Regions from separate parts of the Brevundimonas sp. NPDC092305 genome, predicted to be linked through region 1. Evidence: riboswitches for the same ligand, from Rfam matches in the RefSeq annotation. Region 1 holds a riboswitch; the other holds the start of a gene.
The links. Region 1 has a riboswitch for S-adenosylmethionine ahead of ACIQC9_RS00480 (homoserine O-succinyltransferase). Riboswitches for the same ligand answer to the same signal wherever they lie in the genome.
Positions count from the first base shown of each region.

Region 2: it holds a riboswitch for S-adenosylmethionine, as region 1 does, so the genes downstream of both, ACIQC9_RS03655 (TonB-dependent receptor plug domain-containing protein) here and ACIQC9_RS00480 (homoserine O-succinyltransferase) in region 1, are expected to answer to the same signal.

Region 1 is NZ_JBIVQY010000001.1:101,002-107,159, reverse strand. Features, by position in the region: gene ACIQC9_RS00495 (NAD(P)-dependent oxidoreductase) at 1-332, opposite strand, end outside; gene ACIQC9_RS00490 (TorF family putative porin) at 494-1,174, opposite strand; gene ACIQC9_RS00485 (ammonium transporter) at 1,268-2,596, opposite strand; SAM riboswitch class I at 2,850-2,975, shown strand; gene ACIQC9_RS00480 (homoserine O-succinyltransferase) at 3,073-4,062, shown strand; gene metB (cystathionine gamma-synthase) at 4,059-5,249, shown strand; gene galE (UDP-glucose 4-epimerase GalE) at 5,246-6,158, opposite strand, start outside.
Region 2 is NZ_JBIVQY010000001.1:735,851-742,008, reverse strand. Features, by position in the region: gene ACIQC9_RS03675 (D-alanyl-D-alanine carboxypeptidase) at 1-1,001, shown strand, start outside; gene rpsF (30S ribosomal protein S6) at 1,194-1,583, shown strand; gene rpsR (30S ribosomal protein S18) at 1,596-1,874, shown strand; gene rplI (50S ribosomal protein L9) at 1,876-2,460, shown strand; SAM riboswitch class I at 2,570-2,678, shown strand; gene ACIQC9_RS03655 (TonB-dependent receptor plug domain-containing protein) at 2,965-5,418, shown strand; gene ACIQC9_RS03650 (hypothetical protein) at 5,520-5,903, shown strand; gene ACIQC9_RS03645 (replicative DNA helicase) at 6,016-6,158, shown strand, end outside.

The DNA of each region.
Region 1 (6,158 bases):
TCCAGCGTGCAGGAGCCTTCGCACAGCCGGTCCTGCGGACAGATGCGGCCGCAGATTTCGGGCAGGGTCGAGGTCGCCTCGGACTGACGCCAGGCCTCCTCGTGACGGCCCTCGGCGGCGAGGCGCAGCCAGTCGGGGATGTTGTTTTCGAGCGGACACCCCGACTGACAGAACGGCACCCCGCACTGGGCGCAGCGGCTGGACTGCTGATCGCCTGACGTGACCGTGAAGTCCGCATAGATCTCTCCGAAATCGCGCACGCGTTCGGCCGCCGGCGTCTTGGCCGGGCCGCTGCGTGCGGTGATGACGAAGGTTTGGTTCGCGGACGCCACTGAAGTTCCTTTCGGGGAGATCTATCGTCTAGGATCGCCAGCAGCGCTTGGCAACTTTTGTGCGCGAAATGCGCATAGTGCACGGCTAATCGAAAAAACAAACCGGCAGAGCAGTGCTTTTCAGCACGACTCTGCCGGTTCTGGGTTCGGCCGTCGTATCCTCAGAAGAGGAACTCCAGACCTCCGACGATACGATCGTCCGACAGGGGGCCGTCCACGTCGGTGTCGTGGTAGCGCACGTCGATCGCCACGTGATCGGTCAGGGCGTAGGCCACGCCGGCGTTCCAGGTCGTGTAGTCGTCATTGACGTCGAGCCACTGCTTGCCGACCGCGCCGGACACCGTCCACTTGTCGGCCGGTGTTAAGGCGACGTTCGCCTCCGCGTAGGTCGCCTCGTCGTCCACGCCGAAGAAGTCGTTTGAATAGTAGGCCACGACGCCGATGGTCGCCGGACCGACCGCGCGCGAGGCTGCGGCCTTGAACTCCACGTAGTTGTAGTCGACGCCCGTCGGCGGCCCGGCATACAGATAGCCCACCACGCCAAGGTCGATGGCGAAGCCCGCGGCCTCGGTGCGGAAGCCTCCGTAGACGTCGAACTCGGCATCAGTCTCATCACCGAAGTCGACGTTGGACGCCCAGGCGCCGGCGTAGAAGCTGCCGAACGTCCCGTCGACGCCGCCCTGCAGCGCCGGATCCTGGTTGGTCTGGCTGAAGCCGCGGAAAACGTAGTCGCTGACGACGCCTACATTGAAGGTCACATCGACGTCCGAATCCTGGGCGCTGGCGGCCCCGGCGGTAAACAGCGCGGCCATGGCGGCCGCCGCTGCGAAAGCGATCCTCATCTTCTTATCCCCTTGTTTTCGATGATGTTCACGCATGCATACTGAAGGGCCGGGACGGCGGAGAGAGGACACCGCCCCGGCGACCACCCGACGTCAGACGCTTTCCAGCGCCTCTCCGTGCAGGTGGGTGTCCAGACCTTCTTCCTCCTGCTCTGCGGTGACCCGCAGGCCGGTGGTGAACTTGCAGATCAGCAGGATCACGAAGGTGCCGATGGCGCTGTAGCCGATGGTCCAGAGCAGCCCGACCAGCTGGGTCCAGACGTTGGCGCCCTCCGACAGGCTGTTGATCGTGGTCGTGGCGAAGACGCCGGTCAGAAGCGCGCCGGCCAGACCACCCGCGCCGTGGATGCCGAAGGCGTCCAGGCTGTCGTCGTACTTGAGCAGCTTCTTGATCCAGACCGAGGCGGCGTAGCAGACCGGGCCGGCGATCAGACCGATGATCACGGCGCCTTTCGGATCGACGAAGCCGGCCGCCGGGGTGATGGCCACCAGACCGGCGACGACGCCCGACAGCATGCCGATCAGCGACACCTTCTTCTTCTCGATCACCTCGACCAGCTTCCACGACAGGGCGCCAGCGGCGGCGGCCAGAACGGTGTTGATCAGGGCGGCGCCGGCGAGCGCATTCGCGGCGCCCGCCGAACCGGCGTTGAACCCGATCCAGCCGACCAGCAGCAGCGAGGCGCCGATCATGGTCAGCACCGGATTGTGCGGGTTCATCGGCGAGAGGCCATAGCCGTTCCGCGCGCCAAGGAAGAGGGCGCAGACCAGACCCGCGACACCGGAGTTCACGTGCACGACGGCGCCGCCGGCGAAGTCCAGCACGCCGCTGGTGCCGAGGAAGCCTCCGCCCCAGACCCAGTGGGCGATCGGCGCATAGACGATCAGCGACCACAGGAAGGTGAACAGCAGCAGGCCGGAATACTTCAGCCGCTCGGCGAAGGCGCCGGTGACCAGCGCCGGGGTGATGATGGCGAAGGTCAGCTGGAAGCTGAGGAAGATGAACTCGGGAATGCCGGGCAGCAGTCTGTGCGCCGTCTCCAGCGTCACGCCGTTGAGGAAGACGGCGTCGAGGCTGCCGATCCAGGCGTTCGCGGCTTCACTGCCGTTGGTGCCGAAGGCGATGGTGTAGCCGGCGATGAACCAGGCGAGAGTGACCACCGAGAAGACGCCCACCGACTGGGTGATGGTGGCGATGACATTCTTGCGGCGCACCATGCCGCCGTAGAACAGGGCCAGTCCGGGCAGGGTCATCAGCATGACCAGCGCAGTCGACGTCCCCAGCCAGGCGGTCCCGGCGCCGTCCAGTTCCAGCGCCGCCTGATGCGGCAGCAGCGCCGGCGTGGACGCCGCGGCCGCGCCCGCAAGGCCGGTGGCGAGGAGGCTTATGGCGCCCCCGATACACATACGAAGTCGAGTCATTCCCGATCCCCCAAGGATGTCGTTACGCAAGTGCGAACTGTTTAACGCATTTGCGAAATGCGCAAGTGGGCGGAGGATGATTTGTGGACACGTCATGCTCAAAAGCGATATTTCACGACATGATGAGGCATGACACCGCAGGACATTACGCTCACAGCGCATGTTCATTGCATGTGCGTTCACGCTCGAGCAATTCGCGACCGCAGCAAGTTTCGGGGATTGACGGGGCGTGTCCCCTTCGTCACGGTAGGAGCACTCATCAAGACCGGCTGAGGGATTAGGCCCTTTGACGCCGGGGCAACCTTCCTTGGATCCACCCGATCCAAGGAGATGGTGCCAACTCCTGCGGGGCGTCTTCGGAAGCCGCGAGAGATGAGTGAAGCGATGGACCCCTCGGGTCCCTGCGACTTCACGGGTCTTTCACCGCACGACTTGGCCGCCCCGTCCGCGCTCTTCGATGATCGAGGAGCGGACCTGTGGCGTCCACGGAATGGCCCATCGACGAAGCGCCCGGCGAGGATGTGCGCGCGGCGATTCCGGCCGACTTCCGACTGGGCTCCGGCGAGCGTCTTGAAGCGACTGAGGTCGTCGGCCGCCTGCACGGCGCCGAACGCGGACCGCTGGTCGTCGTCGCCGGCGGCATCTCCAGCGGCCGCTTCGCCGCGCGCTGGTGGTCCTGGGCCGTCCGCGCCGGAGGCCCCGTCGATCTCAACCGCGTGCGGGTTCTGGCCTTCGACTTCCTGCCCGGACGGGACGAAGCCGGCGTGACCCTGACCACTCAGGATCAGGCCCGGCTGCTGGCTGTCCTGCTCGATGCGATCGGCGAGCCGACGATCGACGCCTTCGTCGGCGCCTCCTACGGCGGCTGCGTCGGCCTCGCCTTCGCCGAACTGTTTCCGGAGAGCATCGGTGAACTGGTCGCCGTCTCCGCCGCCCACCGCAGCCATCCGGCGGCCACCGCCTGGCGCGGCGTGCAACGCCGGCTGCTGGCCTTCGCCCGCGACTGCGGCCGCGAGGCCGAAGGGATTGCGCTGGCTCGCGAGCTGGCCATGACCACCTATCGCACCTCCGAAGAGTTCGCCCTGCGCTTCAACACGGCCGCCCCCGAAGCCGCCGGCGGGGCCTACCCGGTCTGTGACTATCTGATCGCGCGCGGCGGGGCCTATGCCGACGTCACCAGCGCCGACCGCTGGATCACCCTATCGGACTCGCTGGACCGCCACGCCGTCGCGCCCGAGGCCATCCGCTGCCCCCTGACCGTCATCGGCTTCACCTCCGACCGGCTGGTCCCGTTCGAGGACAGCCGCGAACTGGCCGACCGCGCGCCCAACCTGCGCCGTCTGATCGAGGCCCCCTCGATCTTCGGTCACGACGCCTTCCTGAAGGAGCGCGACCTTGTAGGCCGCGCCCTGCACGACGCCCTTTCTTCCCTGCCCGCCTTCAACGCCCGCGAGATCGCCGCATGAGCCGTTCGGAAACACCCCACCCCTGTACGACCGCCGCCCGTCACGGCGTGGACACCGATCCCGCCCACGGCGCGGTGATGCCGCCCCTGTACCTGTCGTCGAACTACAGCTTCGACGGCCTCGACGGTAAGCGGAAGTACGACTACTCGCGCTCAGGCAACCCAACTCGCGACGTGCTAGCCGAGACGCTGGCCCAGCTGGAGGGCGGTTGCGGCGCCGTGGTCACCGCCACCGGCATGGCCGCGGTCGATCTGGCCCTGTCATCGCTGGAGCCCGGCGACCTGCTGATCGCCCCGCACGACCTGTACGGCGGCACCCATCGCCTGCTGTGCGCCCGCGCGCGTCGCAATCACTTCGACGTCCAGTTCGTCGATCAGGGCGACGCCGCCGCGCTGGACGCCGCCTTCGCGCTGAACCCCAAACTGATCCTGATCGAGACGCCCTCGAACCCTCTGCTGCGCGTCGTCGACATCGCCGACATCTGCGCGCGCGCCCACGCCGTCGGCTGCAAGGCGGCGGTGGACAACACCTTCCTGTCGCCGGCCCTCCAGACCCCGATCGCGCTGGGAGCCGATCTTGTGATCCACTCGACCACCAAATACATCAACGGCCACTCCGACGTCGTCGGCGGCTGCGTGGTCGCGCGTGATCCCGCCGACCTCGAACAGCTGACCTGGTGGGCCAACTGCCTTGGCGTCACCGGCTCCCCATTCGACGCCTACCTGACCCTCCGCGGCGTCCGCACACTCTTCGCCCGCATCGAGCGCCAGCAGGCCACGGCGCAGACGATCGCCGAATGGCTCGAGGTGCATCCCGCCGTGAAGAGCGTCAACTATCCCGGCCTGAAGAGCCACCCGAACTATGCGTTGGCCGCGCGTCAGCAGAAGGGCTTCGGTGCCATGCTGAGCTTCGAGCTGGCCGACATCGACGCGGTGCGGGCGTTCGTCAGCGGGCTGGAGGTGTTCACGCTGGCGGAGTCGTTGGGCGGCGTCGAAAGCCTGGTGGCGCACCCGGCGCTGATGACGCACGCGGCCATGACGCCGGAGGCGCGCGCGACGGCTGGGATTTCGGACGGGCTGGTTCGGCTGTCGGTGGGGCTGGAGCACCCGGAGGATCTGGTACGGGATCTGGCTGGAGGACTGGCTAGTGCTATCACGCAAAGCACCCCGATTTATTCAGCCGCCTAGCTTCCGCTGGGCCCATCGTTTCTCAGTGGGTGGGCCCGCTGATGCCAACGCCACGCCGTAGAAATGATGTTTTCCAACGAGGAATGCTTGGTCACGAAGCCTAGGCGATCAATCGCTAACGTCGGGTCGGCAACCAGCCTTGCCGGGTCGCCAACGCGGCGTGCGCCGGTCGGAGTGCTGAGATCTCGTCCAGTCGCCCGTCGGATCTCTCGCAGAATCTCGCCAACTGAATAACCCTCGCCTGTTCCCAGGTTGAACTCGCCGCCCGCCTCCCCGCGAAGGAGCGCCTCGGCGGCGAGAACGTGCGCATGCGCGAGATCACAAACGTGGATGTAGTCTCGGATCGCGGTCCCGTCAGGAGTCGGGAAGTCGGCCCCGTAGATTTGGAAGTCGCCTACATAACCCTGCAGCGCCATCATCGCGCGCGGAATCAGATGGGTCTCGGCCTCCCTGAACTCGCCGATCTCAGAGTGAGGATCAGCGCCTGAAGCGTTGAAGTATCTGAGGCTTATCGCACGCAACAGGCCTGCGGCCGAGTGATCGCGCAGGATTTGCTCGCACATGAGCTTGGAGTGACCATAAACGTTCACTGGTCGAGTAGCCGCATCCTCGGAGATGGGAACCTGATCGGGTTCGCCGTAGACGGCAGCCGTGCTTGAAAAAACGATAGCCTCACACCCAGTTTCGACCATAGCGTCAAGCAAACTAATAAGCCCGCCAACGTTGTTACCGTAGTAGGCGGAGGGCTGCCTTCCTGAATCTCCAACCGACGATAGTGCGGCAAAGTGTATAACCGCTTGAACGTCGTGGTCACGAATAGCGGCCGCGACCTGCTCAGATTTGCGTGTATCTCCGACGACCAGAGGACCCCACTTAACGAACTCCGCTGAGCCGAGAGTCAGGTTATCG
Region 2 (6,158 bases), 630 kb from region 1:
CCGAGGATCGCTTCGCCGCCCAGATGTCGCTGAAGGCCCGCGAGCTGGGCATGAGCCAGACCCGCTACGTCAACGCCAACGGCCTGCCCGACAGCCGCCAGCTGACCTCGGCCCGTGATCTGGCCGTCCTCGCCCGGGCGGTGATGCGCGACTATCCGCAGTACTACCGGTACTTCGGCCTGCACGACTGGGCCTACAACGGCCGTGACTATCGCAACACCAACGGCCTGCTGCTGGGCGGCAACGGCTATGACGGCATGAAGACCGGCTACACCAACGCCTCGGGCTACAATCTGGCGGCGTCCAAGGTGGCGGACGGCAAGCGGCTGATCACCATCGTTCTCGGCGGACGTTCCACCGCCAGCCGAAACCAGCACGTCGCCGCCCTGATGGAGACCGGCTTCGAGGTCGAGCGCGCGCGGGGCCGCGGCCAGTCCGTGCCGATCGCCCAGGCCTTCTTCGAACAGCGCGGCTTCGGGATCAGCGCCGACACCTCCGGGCCGATCACATACGCCTCGGCGGCGTCGGGTGAGGACGGCGAAACCGGCATGGGTTCGTCCGGGGTGGCTTACACCGCCCTGCCCGCCACGCCCCCGACCCCGACGCGCGTCACCCCGGCTCCGTCGCAGCGCGCCGCGCTTGAGGGCCGCCCCGCCGACGTCACCGCCATCCTGAATGGCGGATCGTCCTCTCCGCGCGCCTCGGCCCCCGCACCGCGGGCCAGCGCGCCGCGGTCGACCCCGGCCCGCGCCACGACGCCCGCCGGCCGCTGGTCGGTACAGGTCGGCGCCTTCCGCGACGAGAAGGTGGCGACCGACTGGCTAACCGAAGTGAACCGCCGCTTCCGCACGGCCTTCACCGGCGCCGAGCGCAACGTCCAGAATGCCGAGGGCTGGTACCGCTCGCGCTTCATCGGCATGACCGAGGCGTCCGCGCAGGCCGCCTGCGAGACGCTGTCCGAGCGGCGTGTGACCTGTCTGGTGATCCGACCGCAAGGCTGACGGTCCGACCGGCCGGGCGCGGCTTGCTCCTGCGTCCCTTTTCCCCTATACGCGCCGCCTTTCCAGGGCTTCGGTCCTGACGCGGAGTTCCAAAGGGTTCGGGAAGTCATCCCGGCCGCCGCTTCAGGATCCATCGTGGGACAGGACTTACCCGGTCCACCCGCGCCGGCGCCCTACAAGGGAGACTGCCGCATGGCTCTTTATGAGCACACGGTCATGACGCGCCAGGATATCTCGGCGCAACAGGCCGAAGCGCTGAACGACACCATCAAGGACCTGATCACCCAGGGCGGCGGTTCCGTCGCCAAGATCGAGTACTGGGGTCTGCGCAACCTGACCTACCGGGTCAAGAAGAACCGCAAGGCGCACTATTCGCTGCTCGCCGTCGACGCTCCTCCGGCCGCCATGGCCGAGGTGGAGCGCCAGCTGGCCATCAACGAAGACGTGCTGCGCTGGCTGACCGTCCGCGTCGACGAACTCGACCTGGAACTGTCGCCGCTGCTGGCCCGCCGTGAGCGGGAACGCGAGCGCGAGCGTGAACGTGGTCCGCGTGAAGACGCTGACGCCGAAGCCGCATTCTAAGGAGCGATGGACATGACTGACACGACCGCCGCCCCGATCCCGGGTACGACCGTAGGCTCCGGCCCGGCCCGTCGCCCGTTCTTCCGCCGCCGCAAGGTGTGCCCGTTCTCCGGCCCGAACGCGCCGAAGATCGACTACAAGGACGTGAAACTGCTGCAACGCTACATCAGCGAGCGCGGCAAGATCGTGCCTTCGCGCATCACGGCTGTTTCCCAGAAGAAGCAGCGCGAACTGGCCAAGGCCATCAAGCGCGCCCGCTATCTGGCCCTCCTGCCCTACGTGGTGAAGTAAGATGAAGGTCGTTCTGCTTGAACGCGTCGAGAACCTCGGCGCCATCGGCGACGTCGTGTCCGTCAAGGACGGCTTCGCCCGTAACTTCCTTCTGCCGCGCGACAAGGCCCGCCGGGCCACTGCCGCAAACCTGAAGGCTTTCGAACTCGACCGCGCCGCCATTGAGCAGCGCAACGAGAAGAACAAGACCGACGCACAGAAGGTCGCCGACAAGATCGACGGCCAGACCTACGTCATGATCCGCCAGGCGGGTGAAACCGGTCAGCTGTACGGTTCGGTCGCCGGTCGCGATGTCGTCGAGGCCGTTCAGGCTGAAGGCGGCAAGATCGAGCGCTCGCAAGTCGTGCTGAACGTTCCGATCAAGACGCTGGGCGTCCACGAAGTGCTGGTTCGCCTGCACGCCGAGGTCTCGGCTACCGTCAAGATCAACATCGCCCGTTCGGCTGACGAAGCCGAGCGTCAGGCCAAGGGCGAGGACGTGATCCGCTCGCAGTTCGACGATGAACGTCAGGCCGCCGACCAGGCCGCCCAGGACCTCATCGAAGGCGGCGCCGGCCAGCAGGACGGTCTGGGCTCCGAAGCCTGATCCGACCTCTGCGTCTGAAAAGTCACGGCGGCGTAGGGGCGACCCTGCGCCGCCGAACTTTTTTGCGACAACGCCTTGACGCTTTTCTACCGCATCGCAATATCGCAAGTGCTCATCGAGACCGGCTGAGGGAAAGGCCCTTGGACGCCGGGGCAACCTGCGGATCGCCGTAAGGTGCCAACTCCTTCGGGACCCCTCCGGGTCGCGGCAGATGAGAGGACCCGGCAAAGGCCGGACTCCCTCCATCCGTCACCGAAGCGGTTCCCGATGATGACGGGAGACGACCATGCGTGACCATGTTGCGTTGCTTGATTCAGCTCTCACGCCGCCGGCCCTTGCGGCCGCGCGCGGCTTTCGCCTCTGTATGATGCGATGTCGCCTCCCGGTCTGACCTGACCGACGCCGGCCCCCGCCGGCTCCCCCGACAATCGAAGCTCGACACCGGCGCCGGCCTGACCGCGTCGCCCGGCCGGTTGCGCTCGCCCCATCGAGAAGACTGAAACCATGAAAACCTTTTACACCGCCCGCTTCGCCCTGTTGACCGCGGCCTCGTCCGCCGCCCTGTTCATCGCCTTGCCTGCGCAGGCCCAGACGCCGCCGCAGGAGCCTGTCTCCGACGTTGACGACATCGTCGTGACCGGCACCCGCGTTCCCGGCCGGTCTCGTCTCGACACGGTCGCGCCGGTCGACGTTGTGACTGCCGAAACCCTGCAACAGCGCGGCTCGACCGAACTGGCGACCCAGCTGGCCGCCAGTGTGCCCGCCCTGAACTTCCCGCGCCCGTCCGCAACCGACGGCACGGACTCGATCCGCCCCGCCACCCTTCGGGGACAGGGACCGGATCAGACGCTGGTTCTGGTCAACGGCGTCCGACGTCACGCGACCGCTCTCGTCAACACCAACGGCTCTGTCGGGCGCGGGTCCGCGGCTGTTGATCTGAACGCCATCCCCAGTTCGGCGATCGAGCGGATCGAGGTCCTGCGTGACGGCGCCGCGGCCCAGTATGGCTCGGACGCCATCGCGGGCGTGCTGAACCTGCGTCTGCGGGAGGCGGCCAGCGGCGGCGGTGCGACCGTGACCTACGGCGGCTACGTCACCGACTATCCAGGGTATTACGGCGGCGGGAAGGACATCAGCGATGGCGAGGCCCTGACTGTTTCCGGCTGGCAGGGATTCGCCCTCGGCGACGACGGCTTCCTGACCGCCTCGGTCGAATATCGTGACCGGGCCCGCACCAACCGCAGCGACATCGATCCCCGCTTCACGCCTGCCCGCGTTCGAGGCGGCCAGGGCGATCCCGAAAGCGAAGACCTGGCCGTCTATCTGAACGCCGGCGTGCCCATTTCCGCCGGATGGGAGGCTTACGGATGGGCCGGCTATCAGACACGGGACGCCTCAGCCGCCGCCTTCTACCGGACGCCCACGGACAATGCGCAGAACCCGTCTTATCCGGGAACAGGCCGCGTCTATCCCGACGGCTACCTGCCCTACATCCTGACTGACACCACCGACTGGACCGCCGCGGGCGGCGTTCGCGGACAGGCCGGCGGCTTCGATGTCGACGTCAACCTCGGCTACGGAAAGAACGAGATTGAGTTCGGGGCCGAGAATACCCTCAACCCGTCTCTCGGTCCGACCTCGCCGACCAGTTTTTACGCCGGCTCCCTGACCTACGATCAGCTCGTCTTCGGCATCGACGCCAGCCGCCAGTACGAGTTCGGCCTCTACGCCCCCCTGAATGTCGCCTTCGGTCTGGAGGCGCGTCAGGAAAGCTATCAGATCGGCGCGGGCGAGCCCGGCTCCTACGCACGCGGGACCTTCCTGAACATCGGCGGCACCGACCTGAACTGGGGCTCGCGCGGCTTCACCGGCTTTACCCCGGCCAATGAGGTCGACGAGGACCGGCACAACGTCGGGGTCTATCTGGATCTCGAGGGCGAGGTGGTCGAGAACCTGACGCTCTCCGGCGCCGTCCGCTACGAGAACTATTCGGACTTCGGCGACAACGTCTCGGGCAAGCTGGCCGCCCGCTACGACTTCACGCCCAACTTCGCCATCCGCGGCGCGGTCTCGACCGGCTTCCGCGCGCCGAGCCTGCAACAGCAATACTTCACCCAGACGGCCATCCTCTACATCTCGAACGTACCGTATGAAACCGGCACCTTCCCGTCGGTCAGCCCGGTCGGACTGGCGCTGGGCGGCACCGCGCTGGAAGCCGAGACCTCGACCAACTATTCGCTGGGTCTGGTCTACCGGCAGGGCCCGTTCGAGTTCACCGCCGACGCCTATCGCATCGACATAGACGACCGGATCATCCTGTCCGAGACCCTGACGGGCAGCGCGACCGCGGCCGTGGGCACCAACGCCCGCACCATCTTCGACCTGTTGCAGCCCTACGGTGCGACCGGTGCGCGCTTCTTCATCAATGGGGTGAACACCGAGACGACCGGCCTGGATGTCGTCGCCCGCTATCGGATCGACGAGGGCTTCGGCCGTCTTGACCTGACGCTCGCAGGCAACGTCAACGACTTCAAGGTCACCAAAACTCCGACCACCGCGACCGGCATCCTGCCCACGCCGGTCAACCTCTTCGCCCGTCAGGCCACCCTGCGGTTCGAGGAAGGCACGCCGCCGTGGAAGGTGGTGACCCAGGCAGACTGGACGAAGGACCAGCTGGGCGGGACGATCCGCGTGACCGGCTATGGCGATGTACTCGCCCCCGGCGCTACGGCCGCCACCGATCTGCAGCTGGGCGTATCCCTCGTCGTCGATCTGGAGGCGCGCTACAGCCTGACGGACCGGATCACCCTGGCCGTCGGCGCCGACAACGCCTTCGACGAGTACACGAAGCAGATCCTGCCGGCGAACAACACCTCCGGCGCCTTCCCCTTCTCCAACTTCTCGCCGTACGGCTTCAACGGGCGCTTCCTGTATGGCCGCGTCAGCCTGAACTTCTGATCGCAATCAGAGCCTGAGAGGGCGCGTCTTCAGGCGCGCCCTTTTAGTCAGCCGTTGTTCCGCCACGAATTGCCGATCAAGCTAAGCCATTCGGAGGGAACATGAAGACAAGCTTGATGACTCTGGCGGTATCCGCCAGCATGATCGCCGGCGCCGCGGAGGCGCAAGCCGGTGTATCGCTGGACGACTTCGTCAGGCGCGCGAACCGGATACCCATGAACCCGACCGCCATGCTGCGGCCCGATGCGCATAGGCTGAAAGGCGAGGCAGAACGCGCCCTGACCGCCGTGAACCGCGAGGTTCGTGAAGCCCGCGCAGCCGGTCGGACGCCGCCCGCCTGTCCGGGCGAAAGCATCAGCGTCAGCCCGAATCAGCTGTTGGCTTTCCTGAACGGAATCCCCCAGACCCGACGTCAGCGCATGTCTGTGGTCGATGGCTTTCGCGCATGGATGGCCGACCGCTATCCCTGCCCCCGGCAGGCCTGAACTGATCCGACGTCGGAATTCCGGACTGCCCACAGGGCGCCTGACCTTGTCCCCGTTCATCGGTGCGACCGAACATGACGCAGGCGGCGTGTAAGGGCATGACATCACTCCGATGAACGCCTTCGCCCCCGTCCAATTTCCACCGATGGATTCCACCTCGGTCCCGTCCCTGCCCCACAATCTGGAGGCGGAGCAGGCCCTGCTGGGTTCGTTGATGTTCGACAATGCGGTTTTCGAACGTCTGTCGGATCGCCT